DNA from 3 places in the Shewanella baltica genome. Region 3 is predicted to be linked to each of the others. Evidence: predicted binding sites of a transcription regulator. Region 3 holds the regulator's gene; each other region holds the start of a gene.

Region 1 (6,760 bases), 2.8 Mb from region 3:
GGGTTTGTTGGTTGTGGCGTTAGTGCAGCGGATTTCGTTATTAAACTCTGTGGTGCTCGGTTATGGCGCCTTGATGCTCTCTGGCCTAGTGGCGAGTGGTTTTTATCTGATGACCTTAAGTGCTGAAGCCATTGGCACAGTGTCGACGGCAATGGGTAACGGCATTTTATTGTTATTAGTGTTTACCTTCGTCATTGTTGCGGGCATCCGTAAGGTGGCGGTTTATGATGAGTTTATTGAAGGGGCGAAGGCGGGTTTTGCCCAATCTATCCAACTGATCCCTTATTTGCTCGCCATGCTATTAGCGATCGGTTTACTACGCGCATCCGGCGCCTTGGATTATCTGTTGCACTTGATTGCCAGTGGCGTGCGGATATTGGGTTTTGATACGCGTTTTGTCGATGCTATGCCGACCGCGCTGATGAAGCCTTTTAGTGGTTCAGGTGCTAGAGCCATGATGCTCGAGACAATGGATCATCACGGCGTCGATTCTTTTGCTGGCCGATTAGCGGCGATTTTTCAGGGCAGCACTGAAACTACTTTTTATGTTCTCGCCGTGTATTTTGGCTCTGTGGGTATTCGCCATGGCCGCCACGCCTTAGCCTGTGGGTTAACCGCGGATTTTGCGGGGATCAGTGCTGCGATTGCCGTTTGTTATTGGTTTTATGGATAAGGGGGGGAGAGTGTTGATCGCCCTAGAATGTGTCTATGACATTTGAGAAGCTAAAAATCAATCAGGCGCATAATGCGCCTGATTGACTTTTAAGAGCTTTAATATTAGTGCGTTGGTGTAAGTATTTTGAAGAAAAGAATTACTGGGCGGGTGCCCATTCCTGCCATTCGTTTTCGGCTTTGTGTTGCAATCTTAATACTGTTCCTGCTGCTAAACGATTACCCTCTTGAGTCGTGTCCTTAGTCGCGACATTAATACCGCCAGCGAGTAAGGTTTCCAGCGAGCCCGCTTCGATTTGCGCGCCTGAGAATAGGCCAACATCAACTTTAATCCCAGAAGCATCCCAGAACTGACTGCTTTGATTCACTAAGTGACTGTACTGCGGCTCAATATGGGCTTGCATCAGCACGCTATTGCCCTGTGTCGACAGGTGATAACCATCGATTTGACCGACTTTGATACCACGGAAGAAGATAGGTGTGCCGACTTTCATCGAGCCTAAGTTGCTATCTTCTAGGGTAAATTTAAGCGCATCTTCGGCAACATTGGCATAGCTGCTGGCAGCGAGGTTGGCGACAAACTGGGTCGCTTTTTGACTGCTTGTACCCGGTAGCACACCGATATAAGGGCCAGTGATCAAGGTTTCTGGCGCTTTAATTCCTGCTAGAGAAATTTGCGCATCCACTAGATGATATTCACAGTCGCTGCGGCTGAAATGTTCGGCGTATTCGCCGTAGAGATAGGCCGTTGCAGTGAGTGTATTGAGATCGGCATTGAGCTTCACCTGCGACACTTCACCCACTTGATGACCTTGATAACGAATCGCTGCCTTGGCCGCCAGTTTGCTTGAGGCGGGTAGGGTGAGGCGAATCGCCTGCGCCTGCGTTAATGCCAACTGCTTGCTCTCATAGAGTTTTAAGTTAGCTGCATTGCTGGCTTTGTCATTGCTATCAAGCAATCCCAGACTGATGCTGCCCTTTAATGCTCCTTGAAGCGGTGCGACCGCAACATCAATGCCCGCAAGACTGGCGCTAATATCCACGGCGCTGTTACGCCAGAACACATTCGGCTTTTTCAGCAAGGGCTGGAACTGTTTGTCGATAGCGAGCTTGATAGCAAAGTCTTCGGTCTTACTTTGCCAGTTCACAGAGTCAACTGTGCCAATTTGCATCTTTTTATAGTAAATCGGTGAGCCTTGGCTGACATCGGCGCCATCTTGACTGATTAAGGTCAGATGTACTTGTTGCTGACGATCATAGAAGGCTGTCGCGGCATCCACTGAGCTAAACAAGGTGAGGGCGCTGTTGGCGGCGAGTGGCGTATCGCTGTGGCCTTGGATCAAGCTAACCGCACCTTGAGTGAGCGTCGTAAAGTCCCTTGCTTTGACTGACACGCCCTCTAGTGATGCTTTTACTGTTAATGCCGACTCAGGCACAAAATAGCTGTCGCTGCGAATTAGGCTAGCAAACTCAGGTTGTAACTCGAGTTGGTATTCCACCGCCGATAAATCTTTGGTTAACTTAACCGCAAGTACTGAGCCAATGGGGATTTGCTTAAAGCGAACTTCGGCGCCCGCTGAAATGCCCATGTTTTCGGCTGAGGTTAAGGTCAAGAAACGCTTCTTCGATTGCAGTAAATCAGGGGCTTTGGCTTGTAAGGCAAAACTGCTTGGCATCGCCGTTTTTGTATTAATACCCGGCAGGAAGTTGATCACGCTGCCCGTTAGTAAACGCTCTGGATTTTTAATGCCTGAGAGGGAAATATCGGCACCTTCAAGCCAAAACACGCCGTCGTTAGTTAGCAGTGAACCGTATTGAGGTTCAAACTTAGCCACGGCTATTACGCCATTGGCGGTGAGTTGCTTGCTTAAAATGCTGCCGATATTGATGCCGCGATAAACAATACGAGTGCCTTTGTCGACACCGTTAGCATCAGCCATGGTCAGGTTTATTTCTATGCCGCCAAGGGCTGTGGTTTCTGAATCATAAAGCGAAAAAATGTCACCGTTTTTGGCAATATCTGCTTTATCGTCAGAGCTGAAACTCACGCCGCCAGCCAGAATGGATGCCAAACTCTCAGAGCTGACTTTAACCCCAGTCAGTGATGCATCAATTTTAACGCCGGAGACGTTCCAAAAGTGAGAGTTTTTCTTCACTAATCGCGCGTATTGTTCTTGAATGAAGGCACTGATGATGACCCTTTGATTGCCATCTAAACGATAGCTGACCACACTGCCCACGGGGATTTGGCGGAAAAATATTGGCGAGCCAACATCCAACGAACCGAGTTTGTCTGAGGTCAGTTCGACCATCACACCTTCTGAGCCGATTTGCATCGGCGGCGGTTGGCGTTCAGCCTCGAAGAAGGTTGACGCATTACCTTTGCCCGGTTGAATCGCGATGTAGTTACCCGAAAACAACGCATCTAAGCCTTCAACACCTGTGATACTGGCCTTAGGGGTGACCAGCCAGAAGAGAGTTTCCTTATTTAAGAAAGGCTTAGCACGGTAGTCCATCATGACTTTAACGTTTACGCCCTTGAGATCTTCATCTATTCCTATGTCTTTGACTTTACCGACAGTCAAGCCTTGGTATTTGACTAAGGTTTTACCTACGTCAATCCCAGTGGCGCTCGGAAAGTGAATTTGAATTTCAACGCCCGATTCTTTAATGCTCTTAATGCCCAGCCACGCACCCAATGCTAACGCGACAATAGGCAGCAGCCAAATGGGCGAAAAGAGTTTTTTCTTTACAACTTTCGGCGATTCAATTTGTGTCATCTTGAGGTTCCAATCGATCCCAGAGTAAACGAGTGTCTAACACTTTTGCGGCTAACTGAGTTAACAGAATAACCAAGGCAAATGCGGTCGCTGCAGGCGCGGGTTTAGCGTCGAGTAGTTGTCCCATATTCACTAATGCCACTGTGATTGAGATGACAAATAAATCGAGCATTGACCAACGACCAATCCATTCGATGATGTGAAAACCCACCATCAATTTCTTTTTTGAAATCGGAATATCAAAGCTGATCGCACACAGATAAATGGATAAGCCGATGATTTTAATCCATGGCACTAAAATACTGGCAGTAAAAACTATCACGGCAATGGGCAACATATCTGAATGCACTAGATGCAAAATGCCCGAAAAAATGGTGTCGTGCCGCACTTGCCCTTGGTTGGTCAGCATAGTGATAGGGTAAATGTTTGCAGGCACCAGCAAAATGGCAGCGGTAATCAACAAAGCCCAACTTTTTTGCAGGCTAGAATAGTCCCTGACCTGCAACTCAGCTTCACAGCGCTGGCAGTGGCTGAGGTCACTACTATTGAGCAGGCGGCAGACCTTACACAGACACAGGCCGATATCTTTACCTTGTTGCTTCATATCAGCGATGACCTTCCAATAAAGTCCACATGTGCTCTAAGTCGTACTCTCTTTGTAGAAACAAAGTCACGAGAAACAACATAGTGAAGCAAAATGTGCCCATGCCAAAATAAATATCCGAAAAATCAGAAAGCTGGAACGATGAAACCAAAAAGCTGATCACATAAATTTCTAGCATAGTGAGCTGCGACAATACGCCATGAAACTTCAATAATTGCTTTAATGAGTTACGCCAAAAAAGACGACTCAGTCCCCATTTCACAATCAAAATCTGCGTCAGTATCGACAATAGTAATAAGCCTGGACCAATCACAGCGGCGGCAAGCACGGCTAAACCTACAACCCAATAACCTTGGTCAAATACTGCAAACGCGCCCTGAAAAACTGTGGTGGTGCGAATACTGCCGAAAAAGTGAATTTCGAGTACGGGTAAAAAATTGGCAGGAAAATAAAACACTAATGCCGAGATACATAGGGCGAGCATGCCATTTACAGAGCAGTAAGGAGTGTCATAAAGTGCAGTACTGCAACGGGGGCAAAGGGCTCTGACACCGCTTGGCAAGGCACGTTTGCGGACTGCTAAATCGCAGGAACGGCAAAGGATTACTGAATTTTCTGCTGCGTTTTCATGCATATAAAAATATATATTAGCCTAAATAGGAGTAATAACAGCGAGATCGGTGCAAAGTGTAGTGCTAATCAGCCTTTCTGCACAGTCTAGCGCTTTATAATCTTGGCAACGAAAGTACGCTAATAATATCAGATTAATCAGAACACTTGCATCACAAGTTCAATCTATGTCACTCTAGTTACTGTATATAAAAACAGTGCGAGGGCAGTCATGGCAGTAATAACACAGTTTGTCGTGGTCAGAGAAGGGGTTGAAAAGATGACATTCACATCTAAGAAGGAGGCTGATGCCTACGATAAGATGCTCGATATCGCCGATAACCTTATCCCCTTCATTCAAAAAGCTGATTTAGGTATAGATGAAAGCGTGGGCGAAAAGCTCGCATTCTATTTTGCTAACAATAAAGATGAGCTGACGAACTTGCTTAAAGGTGTCGTTCAGGTTAATAGTACGCCAACGAATCCACCTGTTGCGAAAAAAACGGCTAAAAAGACCGAAGCAGCAGAATAAAATTGTTAGGAAATGTAATGAAATCGAAATTTTATGAGTCACTTAACCGTCAAGCCTTGGCCTTGTTGGAAGGGGAAGACGACCTTGTTGCGGCAATGGCGAATTTTTCAGCCTTACTCAATGATAATTTAACTGAGCTGAACTGGGTGGGATTCTACGTTATGCGTGGCGAACAACTCGTATTAGGCCCATTTCAAGGTAAAGTGGCTTGTACACGTATTCCGTTAGGAAAAGGCGTGTGTGGTACGGCGGCATTCACCAATCAAACCCAGCGAGTGGCCGATGTTCATCAATTTGATGGCCATATTGCCTGTGATTCTGCCAGTAATTCTGAAATCGTTGTGCCAGTTTGTGCTCAAGGTAACGTGGTTGCCGTGCTCGATATTGACAGCCCAATCTTCGATCGTTTCGACGAAGAAGACCAAAAGGGGCTGGAATTACTGGTTAAAAGTTTTGAAAACTGCCTATTTGATTAATTTGCGTACAATAACGCATAATTCATAGTCGCAATCGGTGGCGTGCGCCTTATAATATGCGCCTGCACGCATTAAGCTGGTTTGATTGGCATGCAATGAATAAGCTTAGTGTTTTGAGCTGTAAAAATTTGTTAAGGTATATTTTTTTTAACTTTAGTAAACGCGGCTAGGATGCTAATTTGTACGTTGACTCAATATTGAGTTTAACGAAGATAAACGACACGTAAGAAGTTGATATATATCACCTCGAATCGATGTCCCTTTTTGACTGTGGAAGTAATGATGGAATCAACAGAAAAGTTGACCGACACCAATGCAATTTTGGCGTATTTGTATGAAACATTTCCTTTGTGCTTTATTGCTGAAGGTGAAACTAAGCCATTAAAAATCGGATTGTTTCAAGATTTGGCTGAAAGGTTGGCTGATGATTCTAAAGTCAGTAAAACTCAGCTCAGAGTTGCCTTAAGACGTTACACCAGCAGCTGGCGCTATTTAAAGTGCGTTAAAGCGGGCGCACAACGCGTTAATCTGGATGGCGAACCTTGCGGCGAGTTAGAGCAAGAGCACATTGACCATGCTCAAGCCATGTTGAAAGAAAGTCAGGATAAAGCTAAAGCGAAACGTGTAGCACTCGCACCTAAGTCTGCGGCGAAGAAAGCACCTAAAAAGGTGGCTGTTCCTCAACGTGCTAAAACTGAGCGTCCTGCTAAGCCTGCGCCTAAAGCAGCAGCGCCAGTCGTAAATTATGTCCAAGCACAATTGACTGATTTAACGAAAAAACAACGCGTCAATGTTAAGTTAGGTATGACACCCGTAGCCGGTGTGATTACTGATATTAATAAGGAAGATATTCATGTTCAGCTTGATAGTGGCCTAACGATTAAAGTTAGAGCAGAACATATCCTGCTGTAATCATTTTTTAAAACGGAGTAACTTGTTGATGCGAAAACTCACTTTGGCTACCTCGATCGCCACTGTTTTTGTCGGATTCTCGGCTTGGGCCGTACCACCCACGATTCAAATCAGCGAGTTACCCACTCTCAAGCAGGAAGCGCAACATAAGGTCGCGAGCAAAAGGGTAACGGAC
Region 2 (6,760 bases), 2.7 Mb from region 3:
TCCAAGCCTTGAATAACTGGGTGCCCGATGCGGAAGCCTTGATCCAATGCTTTGATTTTATTCCGCGCTGGCGTTTAGATGATGTGATGGTGAGTTTTGCGACGCAAGGCGGTGGCGTGGGGCCGCATATCGATCTGTATGATGTGTTTATTTGCCAAGGTTCGGGACGTCGCAGTTGGCGCGTAGGCGATCTGGGGCCGCACAAAGAGTTTGCCGCCCATCCCGCTTTGCTGCACACCGAAGCCTTTGACCCGATTATCGATACTGAGTTGTTGCCTGGCGACATCCTTTATATTCCCCCTGGATTCCCCCATGACGGCATAACCTTAGAACAGTCGTTAAGTTTTTCAGTGGGTTATCGCACCGCCTCCGCCAAAGATATGATAAGTGCTTTGGCCGATCATTTGTCTGAACAGGATTTAGGCGCACAGCAGATTTCAGATCCAGACCGCGAGCTGACCACCCGCAGTGGTTGTGTCGATAATGGCGATTTAGCGCGGTTACGCACCCAACTGACTAATATGTTGACCGATGAACTGGTGAGCGAGTTTTCGGGCCGCTATTTAACTCAGTCAAAATGCGCCTTAGATTTACCCGATGAGCCATTGGACATCACGCAAGACGAAGTGCTCGCTTGGCTCGATGAGCAGCCGCTTATTCGCCTCGGCGGGCTGCGCTGTTTGTATTTTGATATCAATGTGGCACAGGGCGTTGTCTATATTAATGGTGATAAGTATCAGCTTTCAGCCGAATTGGCCGCAGTGATCCCATTACTATGTGATAGTAATCAGTTGGATAAAGCTGCCTTAGCCCCTTGGTTAGCCCATGCTGATTTGCTCACGCAACTTACCGAGTGGGTGAATCTAGGCTACTGGTACTTTGAAGATCTCAGCGATGAAGAGTGTTAAGGCGGAATGAGACAAAGCTTGGTATATGTTAATACCGTTTTAGCGTTAACGCTCGACGGGCTTAGCGCTATATGTTTTTTAGATCTAGATGGGTTTTAGTGCTATATGGAGTTTAGAGTTAGTTTAGAGTTAGTTTAGAGTTAGTTTAGAGTTAGTTTAGAGTTAGGTGGGTTCTGTAATTCGCAGATGGTCATTTAGCCACTGGATTTGTTGATTATTTCACTATGGGCAATTGTGCCCATTGGGTGGTGTAACGAGGGGAAAGCTGCTCACGCTTCATTCCCCAAGTCGGGTCAATACCTTGTCCTGCAAACCAAATTTTTCCATGACCGCTGTGGTTAACTTTATCGAGTAACTGCATCAACTCCTTGCTTTTAGGCCTAGGCGTGACGTCATCGAATAATCCGAGCTGAAACACGCCTGCACCAGAAAAATCCCCTAACATGACACCGGCCTTTGCATAGGCATGACCTTCACGCCAAATACGTTGCAGTAGGCTTTGGCCAAGGGTGACAAAATCACGCGTATCATTGCTGGGGCGAACTAAACTGCCCGACAGTGATTTGCTGTACTGGGGAGTTGCATCGCTAAAAGGGCTAGTACGCACAAATACTGACATCGCTTTAGCGTACTGGCGCTCGGAGCGCAGTTTTTCACAGGCCCTAAAAGTGTATTCATTGATTGCCTGTTGCATCGCTTCTAAATTATCAATACGGCTGCCAAAGGAGCGGGAGCTGATAATTTGTTGCTTAGTGGCGGCGACCTCTTGTATGTCATCACAGGCAATGCCGTTAAGTTCGCGTACCGTGCGCTCAACGGTGACAGAAAAGGTGTCGCGGATAAGCTTGGGATGCGCATCCGCCAATTGCAACGCGGTATTTATGCCCATGATGTTCAAGCGTTTTGTAAGCCTACGGCCTATTCCCCAGACTTCGTCGACAGGGATAAGCGCCATCAGCCGTCGTTGGCGTTCACGGTCGCGCAAGTCAACCACGCCCCGCGTCGCGGGATAACGTTTCGCGGCATGGTTTGCCAGTTTAGCGAGAGTTTTTGTCGGTCCAATGCCGACGCAAACACTGATCCCAATCCACTGCGGTATCCGTTGATAAATATCTAAGGCAAGCTGATGAATATCAATACATTTATCGAGACGAGAAAGGTCTAAAAACGCTTCATCAATACTATACACTTCTACTTTCGGTACCATTTGTTCTAAGGTGGTCATGACTCTATTTGATATGTCGGCATAGAGTGCATAGTTGGAGGAGAATACCGCGACGTGATGCTGGCGGAGCTGGTTTACGATTTGATACACAGGCACCGCCATCTTGATGCCAAGTTGTTTTGCCTCTGCCGAGCGGGCGACGACGCAGCCATCGTTATTGGATAACACCACAATCGGCCTGCCAGCTAAATCTGGCCTAAACATCCGCTCACAGGAGGCATAAAAATTATTGCAATCGACGAGGGCAAATAATGAGGGCGTCATTTGAGCTTTTTCACTACGTTGGTCACCACCCCAAAGATGTTTAACTCTGACTCATCATTGATGGCAATCGGGGAGAATAAGGCATTACGTGGCAGCAATTGCACCACAGGGCGCAGCTGTAATTGCTTTACAGTAAACTCGCCGTTGACTGCTGCGACAACGGTATCTCCGTGGGCCGGCTGTAATGAGCGATCCACCACTAAAATATCACCGGAGAAAATCCCCGCTTCGATCATCGAATCCCCTTGGACTTTGACAAAAAACGTGGCGGCGGGATGCTTGATGCATAACTCATTGAGATCTAATGTTTGTTCTACATAGTCTTGGGCTGGTGACGGAAATCCTGCGGCAATCAAGGAGCTAAATAGCGAGAGCCGATATTGGGTATGTTTGGTGAAGCGGCCTAGGATCATCATAATAAATCACAATATACTGTACGTATGAACAGTATAGTCTAACAATGAAACTTATCGAAAGAATTTATGTGGAGACAGTTGTGTTATCGACCCTGGCGCAAAGACGAACTTGTTTTATGCTGTGTGATGATTGTATGCGCTGTCGAGCGATGAGTGCCGAGTGCTGGGCAATTGATGATGGCTGCTCTAAAGCACCCTTGGCGGCGTCAATACCGCCAAGGGTGAGTGTTTCGTCAATTTAATTTAGTTAACGCACTTTAGTTAACCCGCTTTAGTTAACGCAATTTAGTTAATCCAACCGAGCCATAGCCACCACAGATAATCCAGTGGGATCAGTGCAACGAGCGTTATTGCCGCCAGCGGTAAGGTGATGTTAAGTAGTTTGCTTAAGGGCTCTTGGGATAATTGCATCGCCAAAATCAACGGGGCAACCTGATAAGGAAAAATTACGGTTGAGAAACCGATCACCTGCGTCATTAATACCGCAGGGGTGGAGAAGCCAGTTGCATTGGCAAAATCTGCCGCCATGGGGGACAACACTGTCGGCACACCTGGAACCGTTGCTACCAATCCCGTCAGCGTCCCCATCAGCGATAACGACATGAAATTCAGGAACGATGCCCCTTGCTGCAATGGTAGCCATTCACTGAACAATTGGCCTAGCGCAGTGCCAAGTCCAGATTGATTGACCAATGCCCCTAGACCTAAGGCCGCCGCGACAAAAATGACGGTCGCAAAATCCACCGAACTATTAAAACTCTTAGGCTCAAGCACTCCCCATTTGGGGAGCAATAACAAGATAGCTGTGGTCAGTCCAACCCACGCCGGATTGACCCCGTGCAGTGAGTCTGTCGCCCAAAACAGTAAAGTTATCGCAAGTAATACTGTGACTTTCTTTTGCATACCAAGATTATAAGCTTCTGTTTCAATAACGCTTTCAGGCCGATTTTCATCTATTTTTGCAGGAAATAGGAAGACGACTAGCGCCACAATCAATATCGATTTGAGCAAACCAAGGATTGGAAAATGCAGTAAGAGATACTCGGTATAACCAAAATGGATATTGAATAGATTCTCGCTGGAACCCGCCAATATCATATTGGGAATATTCGCGGGCAACACGGCAAAACTGGGCATGTTACACGCCAGTGCCAAGGCGGTCGCAATGCCTATCCGCCCATGACTACCACGAGCAAAACCGACTTGCTCAGCTAACGCCATACCAATTGGCACCATGACCACCGCACGGCCAACGGATGAGGGCATCACAAAGCCAAGCAGCACGGCACTAAAGACCAAACCCGCAATCAAGCGTGGATAACTTGAGGTCAGTATGGGGGCAATCAAACTGGCCATTCTGCGACTTAAACCAGACTGAGTGATGGCACTGCCAATCACAAACCCTGAAATGATTAACCACACCGCAGTCGAGCCGAATCCTGAAAAAAGTACACTCGGCTCAATGAGTTTGAAAATGGTGGCAAGGGCAAAAAATATTAATCCCGCCATAAAGGGCGGGAAAAAACCTGTACTCCAAAACATTAAGGTCACTAATACTACGCCACCGCTATAGGAAAACACCGCGGGATGCTGACTCAGCGGAAAAAGTGCAAGTAAAGTAGCGATCAACAGTGCACTGAAAAACGCTAGCGGTTTAACGTCAATAAAACGTTTCATGTTTACCGACCTATTGGGTTGAATACGTAAAAGATGCCAACTAAGATAGCTGACTTAGTTTGGCGTTTTAAGAGGGTAATATGTCAAAACCTGTTCCTAAAGCGACATTATTAACGCCCAGTGACGTGGCGTTTATCACAGATGCCAATCGACCTGTGCTAACCCATACTCGCAATATGGCGGCGGAAGCGGGCATCGAGCCTCATTCTCATCCGCGGGGGCAGCTACTTTGGGCCGCGAAAGGCTTGTTACGTGTCCGCAGCGACAATGCCGTCTGGGTGGTACCTTCAACCCATGCGGTGTGGATCCCCTGCAATTTGCCCCATCAAGTGAACAGCGAAACCCACGCCCACACTCGCAATATCTATATTGATCCTAGCTATGATGTTAGGCCACAGGATACAAAAGTGGTGATGGTGACGATGACAGCGCTGATGCGCGAACTGGTGCTCAAACTCTGTGAGAGTTCACACCTTTTAGGCAGTGGACAACTGCATCGGCTGGGTTTGGTTGCCATTGATGAGCTCGAAACTCTGGACAGCCTAGATGCTCATTTACCCGCAGGCTCAGATCCAAGACTCAGCCGCTTGATCCAAAAGTTGATCCGGCACCCAACAGTGAATTACACCCTGACCGAGTTAGCCGAAATGGGCGGCGCGAGTGTGAGAACGATTGAACGACTATTCAAAGCTGAAACTGGGCTCACTTATCGACAATGGCGGCAAAGGTTTCGTTTGTTAAATTCGCTTGAAAGCTTAAGCCAAGGAGAGAGCACGACTAGGGTGGCACATAGTCTAGGTTATCTGAGCGTCAGCAGTTTCAGTGCGGCTTTTAAAATGCAATTTGGTTGCACGCCGCAAGATTATCCGCAGCATAAGCTGATGAAAAACAGGAAAAATCAGTTTACTCCCGCGCAAGAATAAACTGAGTCAGCCATAACAAATATCTATGTTTTGTATATCGATTCTTATAATTGGCCAGTCAGAGTGGAGTTAATATTCGTGCTATCTTGTGGGAGTCGAGTAACAAGCTCCGCTCGTTGATGCTCAAGTCTGTTAAACCTTTCCTGATAAGGGGTTAATGAAATAATGCCAGAGCAGAGTATGAATTTCCCTACGGGGTTATAGATGTATTGGCTGAAAGTTTCGATTGATAAATTGCTAGGACATTCATTCAGGGGAGCCGTGTCGTTTAGGATCGCGGCATAACGATTGGCGGTATCTTGGTGTTGCATCAATGGTAGCAGTAACCACTCTATTAGCTTTGTATTTATGTCAGTATCACTAGTGACCTGTGTCGCTCTGGTTATCTGGGTAAAGTAATACCATTCGCCCCTTTTTACATTGTCAAACGAAAGTACTTCTGGTGACAGTGCATGCTTCCAGCTTGGTGGTAACGCCTCGATTAGTTGTGAATGCGGCAATTGACTCATTACCAACTCTCCAAGTTTCATATTCGCTTCCATTCCAGCATTACTCATCATCTTACCGATAAGCATATGAGTGCTTGCTGATAGCCGTTGCCAAAATAGCATATCTTGGTTGATTGCCTCGGCGACTTGTAGGGGATCCATAGTGCTGGCATCGGTCAGTACATTAAACAGATAGAGTTTTTGTGCTGCTAACAGATGGGTAAAGGGCATACTATCTGTAAAAACATTAAATTGGCTGCCATCCTGCCAAGTACCGATATTAAGCAGCTGCTGGTAGCGGACGATTAACCAATTATATTCATCGAGTAAGGCGTTAAGATTGTTCTCTTGTTTAAGCATTACATTACAGCTGGAGAGAAAATCATCTTCTTTGATGCATTGTTCAAGCGGTAATTGGGGCTTTTCAAAACGGATTTGTTGGTTATCTTGAGGTTTATCCATAACCCCGAGGTGTTGTAACTTCTTGAGGCGTTCTAGTCCAACATCCATTGGCGAAGCAGTATTGCTGACATCAAAACCGAGTACAAATACATAAGCATTATCGTTAAGGTGATTTGATAGTGCATTATCATTTTCCGCGATGTCGGCTAAGTAGTTTTGTGCCAGTTCAGAAGGTGGACTGTCTCGAAAATTTATAAGCAGAAGAATGAAATATAAACTGACAGGAATACATAATAGAGAGATTAAAATCCATTTCATTACCCGCAAAAAACGTCGCATTAAAAATCCTGTTAACAAATTAAACCGCCATTAATTACATAATGTAACACGATTTGGTTGCTTGGGAAGTCAGCCTGTGAAGGGATTTGAATGTTAAAAAAATATATGTAAAAGATCA
Region 3 (6,760 bases):
TGACACCACTTGCTGACGCGGGATCTGCTCATTATGCGTTAAACAACTCGCAATTAATGACGGTACAATAAATAAGTGGATGATATTGTTACGATAGTAAGTCATGGACACAGCCTGACTCGCCTCGATAGACACGATTTCACCTAAAGGATCGGCACAAACAACAAACTTATTCAGCTCTAAACCTTGCTGCACTAAATGCTTACCATCACCTTCGGCAACCGAAGTATAAGTAGTGTAAGGCACTTTTTTGAGTAGGGTCAGATACAGATCAAGCTGACGTTCCAGCAGACTGCGCTCTAAGGCATTTTGATCTGTGGCCAGCAACACTAAACTCGTCAAGGTCACCGAACTCGCCGCCGCCGCATCGTTAATATTCGTCATCACTCGATTTGCCAGCACGTTTACCGCTGGCGTTAACCAGCTTGGTTTTTGCTCAGGATCATCGGCCAACTCAGTACGCCAGTTTGGCGCGCGCTCATTTAAGAAGTTTTGCAGAGTAATCGGCTCGCCAAAGTTCACATAACCTTGGCCGAAATTACCAAGTTTGCGAATCGCACCAAACACCTGCCACACAGATTCTTTTTTCTTTTTCTTACCACTTAACTCTTTATGGTAAGTCGCCACTTCCATCACATGGTCATAGCCTAAATACACAGGCACTAGTGTGACTGGACGCTCGATACCGCGCAGCACGCTGTTCATCGTCATAGCAATCATGCCGGTTTTTGGCGCCAATAGACGACCGGTACGTGAGCGGCCGCCTTCGGAGAAATATTCCACCGAATAACCTTTCGCAAACAGTTGATCTAAATACTCACGGAATACTGCGGTATACAGCTTGTTGCCATTAAAACTACGGCGGATAAAGAAGGCACCACCGCGACGGAACATAGGTCCAGCGGGCCAGAAGTTGAGGTTAATACCGGCTGCAATGTGCGGCGGAACCATGCCTTGATAATACAAAATATACGATAACAGCAGGTAATCCATGTGGCTGCGATGGCAAGGCACATAGACAATCTCGTGGCCATCATGGTGCAACTGGCGAACTTGCTCGGCGCCTTTAATGTTGATCCCGCTGTAAAGCTTGTTCCACAACCAAGTTAAGAAACGCTCAGCAATACGCACTAAGCTATCTGAGTAATCTGCAGCGATTTCATCAAGGTACTCAATAGCCGTCTCGCGCGCTTGGGTCTCAGAAATCTTTTTGTTGGCCGCTTCTTCTTGAATCGCTTTACGCAACGACTCAGATTTGAGCAGCGAATGAAACAGTGCTTGGCGATTTGGCAGCACAGGCCCTGTCATCACCTTACGTTGACGACGGAAATGCACCCGCGCGACCCGCGCTAATTTATGGGCAATCCCCATGTCAGTGCCGTGTTCGTCTGCCATGTATCGCAGGGATACCGCATTTGAAAACTGTACGAAATTATGTCGACCTAAAAACAAAATCATCAAGCACTTGCGCAGCCAAGTCGGGTTTTCCCGCTCAAACACAGCCGCCTTCATAGTGTCGTCTTCTTTCCCTGGCGTGCGGCCCCAATACAGGCTCACAGGCACCAGTTGAATGTCTAATTCAGGGCGTTCCTTATGCACGGCCAACAAACGCATAAAGCATTCGAGGAAAGGCTCGTTACCGGCACGCTCGCCAAACAGCGGCTTACGCCCTTGAAGGCAGACAACCCGAGGCGCAATCACACCATTTGCCACTAAAGGCTCATAGGGGCTCGGTAGTCCTAACTTAGCCGTTATTTCGCTCAGAGCAGCGATGTCACTCAGCGATTCCGTTTTCATCACATAAGCAAGGGGTCTGGAGGCATCCAGATTAAGATCGGCAAAGGGATCCTGAGGCACAACAATAGTGTGCACTAAGTGTTTTTGGATCCAGCGTAATGATTTCAACCAAAGAGAGTCGTGTTTAGGCATTATTCTTATGCAATTAAGTACGTTTACTAGCCCGGTAGAATACCAGACTATGGGTAATATTCGCTAATTCTCTCCAACATAGCTAAAAAGTGGTTAATACTTGCGCTGCAAATAATACTGTATATACTAACAGTAACTGTATAGAAAAACAGGAAACACCATGAGACCTTTGACGCCACGCCAAGCTGAAATTTTAGAGCTAATTAAACGAAATATTGCCGATACTGGCATGCCACCCACTCGGGCAGAAATCGCGACCCGTTTAGGTTTTAAGAGCGCCAATGCGGCTGAAGAGCATCTTAAAGCGTTGGCGAAAAAGGGCTGCATTGAGATCATGCCAGGCACATCGCGGGGCATTCGTCTGACTGCGGAAGTCGAAGAAGTAACTGAAACAGGTTTACCGCTTATCGGTCAAGTAGCCGCTGGCGAACCTATTCTCGCCCAAGAACATGTTGAACAGTACTACCAAGTCGACCCCAGCATGTTCCATCCCGCCGCCGATTTTTTACTGCGGGTTAAAGGCGACAGCATGAAGAATATTGGCATTCTCGAAGGAGATTTGCTGGCAGTTCATAAAGTACAACAAGCTAGAAATGGTCAAGTGGTTGTCGCTAGAGTCGACGACGATGTCACTGTTAAACGTTTCGAAAAAAAAGGTAATGTGGTCTATCTACACGCCGAAAATGAAGACTATTCACCGATTAAAGTGGATTTAGGCTATCAAAGTTTAACAATTGAAGGACTCGCCGTCGGTGTGATCCGTAATGGAGATTGGCTATGAACAAACTACTTGGCAATGCACCCCGCCATCCGGGCTTGTGGCTCGATGAAGTACGTGATGCCGACTATGACTGGCACCATGCACCTATCGCCTGCATGCCAACTAAGACTCAAGGTCGCCAAGAATTAATCCATCTGAGCGCGCAACTCGCCCAGTTAAGCCAACAGGGCCGTTGGTTAGTGCTCATCAACCCGCCGAGTATTGGCTACAAACAAATGCTCGCCAACGCTGGCGTGCGTATGGATAGAGTCTTGCTGGTGCACGCGAAAGATGAAGTGGAAACCCTGTGGGCGATGGAAAAAGCCTTAACAAGTGGTACGTCCAGTGCGGTTATTACTTGGACCCAATCATTGGATGCACGCGATAATCGTCGCCTGCAAATTGTCGCTAAAAGTGCCCGCGCCATGGGCATAGTGCTAGAAGACGTAAACAGTCACTTACATGGCGACGTACGCATTGAGCAAGGTAGCCTCTTCGGCCAACAATCTTTTTTTAGCGCTGTGCATTAAATATTCATTTAATTTTTTACCTTGAAAGCCGCCTCGCCTATGAATGTGAGGCTTTTTTTTGGCAATTTTTCAGACAATTAGATAAATAAGTGATCTTGATCAATATTTAAACAGCAAGTATGGTTGGTTTAGTCGGCGATGATATATCGCCGCACGTGGCAAATAAATCGAGCCGTTATCGCGTTCAAAATGCCACTAAAAATAGAGAACAGATTTATTTCAGTCGTATGTGCCAGCGTGGCTAATACCAGCAGTAATAATACTTAATTAAAAGTAACAGCCGCCAACGCACGTTGAAGTCAAAAAAGCTTTTTTGGGAACTGAAGAGTTTGCATAGAGTTGAGACTTACTGTGTTGCTCTTCTTTGTAGTTGCTATTCGCAATTGGCAGAGGAGAAGTCTTGTGAAGCAATTGTTGTATTGTTTACTCGTGGTGTTATTCGCACCACCGTTGGCCGCCGCGGACATGCGGTTCAACATGACCCCTGGCGTAACCGAGATCAGTGGCAAGGTTTATCACTTGCACATGACCATCTTGTATATCTGCTGCGCCATTGGCCTTGTGGTCTTTGGCGTGATGATTTACGCCATGATCAACCACAGAAAATCCAAAGGCGCTGTCGCGTCCCACTTTCACGAAAGCACTAAAGTTGAAATCGCTTGGACGATTCTGCCATTTATCATTTTGATCTTAATGGCGATTCCTGCGACAAAAACCTTAATTGCGATGGAAGATCCCAGCGACGCCGATCTGACCGTTAAAGTCACGGGTTCCCAATGGAAATGGCATTACAGCTATTTCGATCAAGACATTGATTTTTACAGCATACTCGCAACCCCTAGAGCACAAATCGACGGTACCGAAACCAAGGGTGAACACTACCTATTGGAGGTCGATAAGCCACTCGTTCTGCCGATAAATCGCAAAATCCGCTTTTTGATGACCTCTGAAGATGTCATCCATTCATGGTGGGTACCTGCTTTTGCCGTGAAGAAAGATGCCAACCCAGGATTTATCAATGAGGCTTGGACTCGCATAGACAAACCCGGTATTTACCGTGGTCAGTGCGCCGAACTTTGCGGTAAAGATCATGGTTTTATGCCGATCGTAGTGCAAGCCTTACCCGAAGCCGAGTTTGAAGCCTGGGTTACAGAGCAAAAACAAGCCGCAGGTGCGGCGGCAGAAGCCGCTCAAGCCGCTTTATCACAGACCCTTAGCAAAGAGGATCTGATGGCCCAAGGTGAGCAAGTCTACCTCGGGCACTGCGCAGCCTGCCACCAGCCCAATGGCGAGGGTTTACAAGGCGTATTCCCACACCTCAAAGGCAGCCCGATAGCAACAGGGCCGCTCAGCGGCCACCTTGAAATTGTGCTCAACGGTAAAACAGGGACGGCCATGCAAGCCTTTGGCAAGCAATTGACTGCACAAGAAATTGCCGCTGTGATTACCTATGAGCGTAATGCTTGGGGCAATAATACTGGCGATGCTATGCAGGCCAAAGACGTCAACGAGCATATGAACGGCAGTGCTGGCACACAGGCACCTGCTACCACACCAGCCAACACGGCCCCAACTCCCGCACCTACAACTGAGCCCGCAGCAGTTGTCGACTCCGCAACCATAGTCGATCCGGCGAGTCTCCCCACGCTCACCCATGAGGCACTGATGGCCGAAGGTGAAACTGTCTACACCACCACTTGCGCGGCCTGCCATCAGTTAACGGGAGCTGGCATACCACCGGCCTTCCCCGCCCTCGCTGGCAGTGCTATCGCCACTGGGCCCGTCGCCAATCATCTCGATATTGTGATGCACGGCAAAACGGGCACGGCTATGCAGGCATTTGGCAAACAACTCAGCCCACAGCAACTCGCAGCAGTCATTACCTATGAGCGCAATGCTTGGGGCAACAATACCGGCGATACAGTGCAACCTGCTGATATCGCAAGCCATGGACAGTAGGGGATTATGATGAGCACAACGACTCAAGATCAAACCGCAGCCCATGATGACCATCATCATGGTGCGCCAAAGGGCATCATGCGCTGGGTGCTAACCACCAACCATAAAGACATTGGTACTTTGTATTTATGGTTCAGCTTCATTATGTTTTTAACCGGTGGTGCTATGGCCATGGTGATCCGCGCTGAACTCTTTCAGCCCGGATTACAATTGGTCGAGCCCAACTTCTTTAACCAAATGACCACAGTCCATGGGCTGATCATGGTATTCGGCGCGGTAATGCCCGCCTTTACTGGGCTAGCAAACTGGCTGATCCCTATGATGATTGGTGCGCCAGATATGGCGCTGCCACGGATGAATAACTGGAGTTTTTGGATCTTACCCTTCGCCTTTACCATCCTACTCAGCTCGCTGTTTATGGAAGGCGGCGGACCTAACTTTGGTTGGACCTTCTACGCGCCACTGTCTACCACTTATAGTCCTGACAGCACGGCACTCTTCGTGTTCTCTATTCATATCATGGGGATAAGTTCGATCATGGGTGCAATCAACGTGATTGTAACCATAGTGAATTTACGTGCGCCCGGTATGACATGGATGAAGTTGCCGCTGTTTGTGTGGACTTGGCTTATCACAGCATTCCTGCTGATCGCTGTGATGCCAGTACTTGCGGGCGCTGTGACTATGGTGCTGACCGATAAGTTTTTCGGCACTAGCTTCTTCGAAGCGGCAGGCGGCGGCGATCCTGTGATGTTCCAGCATATTTTCTGGTTCTTCGGCCACCCTGAGGTCTACATCATGATTTTGCCGTCCTTTGGCATCATCTCCGCCATAGTACCCGCCTTCAGCCGCAAACCATTATTTGGCTATGCATCAATGGTTTATGCCACTGCCAGTATTGCAATTCTGTCGTTCCTCGTGTGGGCGCACCACATGTTCACTACAGGCATGCCAGTGTTTGCCGAGCTGTTCTTCATGTATTGCACTATGTTGATTGCGGTACCAACGGGGGTGAAAGTGTTTAACTGGGTCGCGACTATGTGGCGTGGTTCACTCAGCTTCGAAACCCCTATGTTGTTCGCCGTGGCCTTTATCATACTCTTCACCATTGGCGGGTTTTCGGGGTTAATGCTCGCCATTACGCCAGCCGACTTCCAATACCACGACACCTACTTTGTGGTGGCGCATTTCCATTATGTGCTCGTGACTGGGGCGATTTTCTCCATCATGGCGGCAGCCTATTACTGGCTACCTAAGTGGACGGGGCACATGTACAACGAGCGACTGGGGCAATGGCATTTCTGGTGTTCGGTGATTTCGGTCAACGTACTGTTTTTCCCGATGCATTTCCTTGGGCTCGCAGGTATGCCAAGGCGTATCCCCGATTACTCGATTCAATTTGCCGATGTTAATCAAATCGTCTCGATTGGTGGCTTTGCCTTCGGCTTATCGCAATTGATTTTCTTAGTGTTAGTCATCAAGTGCATCCGTGGCGGCGAGAAAGCCCCCGCTAAACCTTGGGAAGGTTCCGAGGGTTTAGAGTGGACATTGCCAAGCCCAGCGCCTTACCACTCCTTCACGA

The links. Region 3 encodes LexA, which represses DNA repair genes until DNA is damaged. Its sites were predicted from a motif close to TACTGTATNNNNATACAGTA; they were not measured.
Region 1: DYH48_RS08040 (YebG family protein) is a predicted target of LexA. The motif match lies at 4,867-4,886, and genes of this name have one in related genera.
Region 2: umuD (translesion error-prone DNA polymerase V autoproteolytic subunit) is a predicted target of LexA. The motif match lies at 2,828-2,847, and genes of this name have one in related genera.

Annotation. Positions count from the first base shown of each region.
Region 1 covers NZ_UGYM01000002.1:1,766,962-1,773,721, forward strand. The annotation lists gene DYH48_RS08020 (nucleoside recognition domain-containing protein) at 1-673, shown strand, start outside; gene DYH48_RS08025 (PqiB family protein) at 813-3,452, opposite strand; gene DYH48_RS08030 (paraquat-inducible protein A) at 3,439-4,056, opposite strand; gene DYH48_RS08035 (paraquat-inducible protein A) at 4,058-4,690, opposite strand; gene DYH48_RS08040 (YebG family protein) at 4,898-5,197, shown strand; gene msrC (free L-methionine (R)-S-oxide reductase MsrC) at 5,215-5,673, shown strand; gene proQ (RNA chaperone ProQ) at 5,956-6,585, shown strand; gene prc (carboxy terminal-processing peptidase) at 6,614-6,760, shown strand, end outside.
Region 2 covers NZ_UGYM01000002.1:1,888,711-1,895,470, forward strand. The annotation lists gene DYH48_RS08520 (ribosomal protein uL16 3-hydroxylase) at 1-908, shown strand, start outside; gene umuC (translesion error-prone DNA polymerase V subunit UmuC) at 1,123-2,397, opposite strand; gene umuD (translesion error-prone DNA polymerase V autoproteolytic subunit) at 2,394-2,813, opposite strand; gene DYH48_RS08535 (SLC13 family permease) at 3,099-4,490, opposite strand; gene DYH48_RS08540 (AraC family transcriptional regulator) at 4,571-5,413, shown strand; gene DYH48_RS08545 (hypothetical protein) at 5,458-6,642, opposite strand.
Region 3 covers NZ_UGYM01000002.1:4,613,180-4,619,939, forward strand. The annotation lists gene plsB (glycerol-3-phosphate 1-O-acyltransferase PlsB) at 1-1,929, opposite strand, end outside; gene lexA (transcriptional repressor LexA) at 2,090-2,710, shown strand; gene DYH48_RS20645 (cell division inhibitor SulA) at 2,707-3,219, shown strand; gene coxB (cytochrome c oxidase subunit II) at 3,622-5,178, shown strand; gene ctaD (cytochrome c oxidase subunit I) at 5,188-6,760, shown strand, end outside.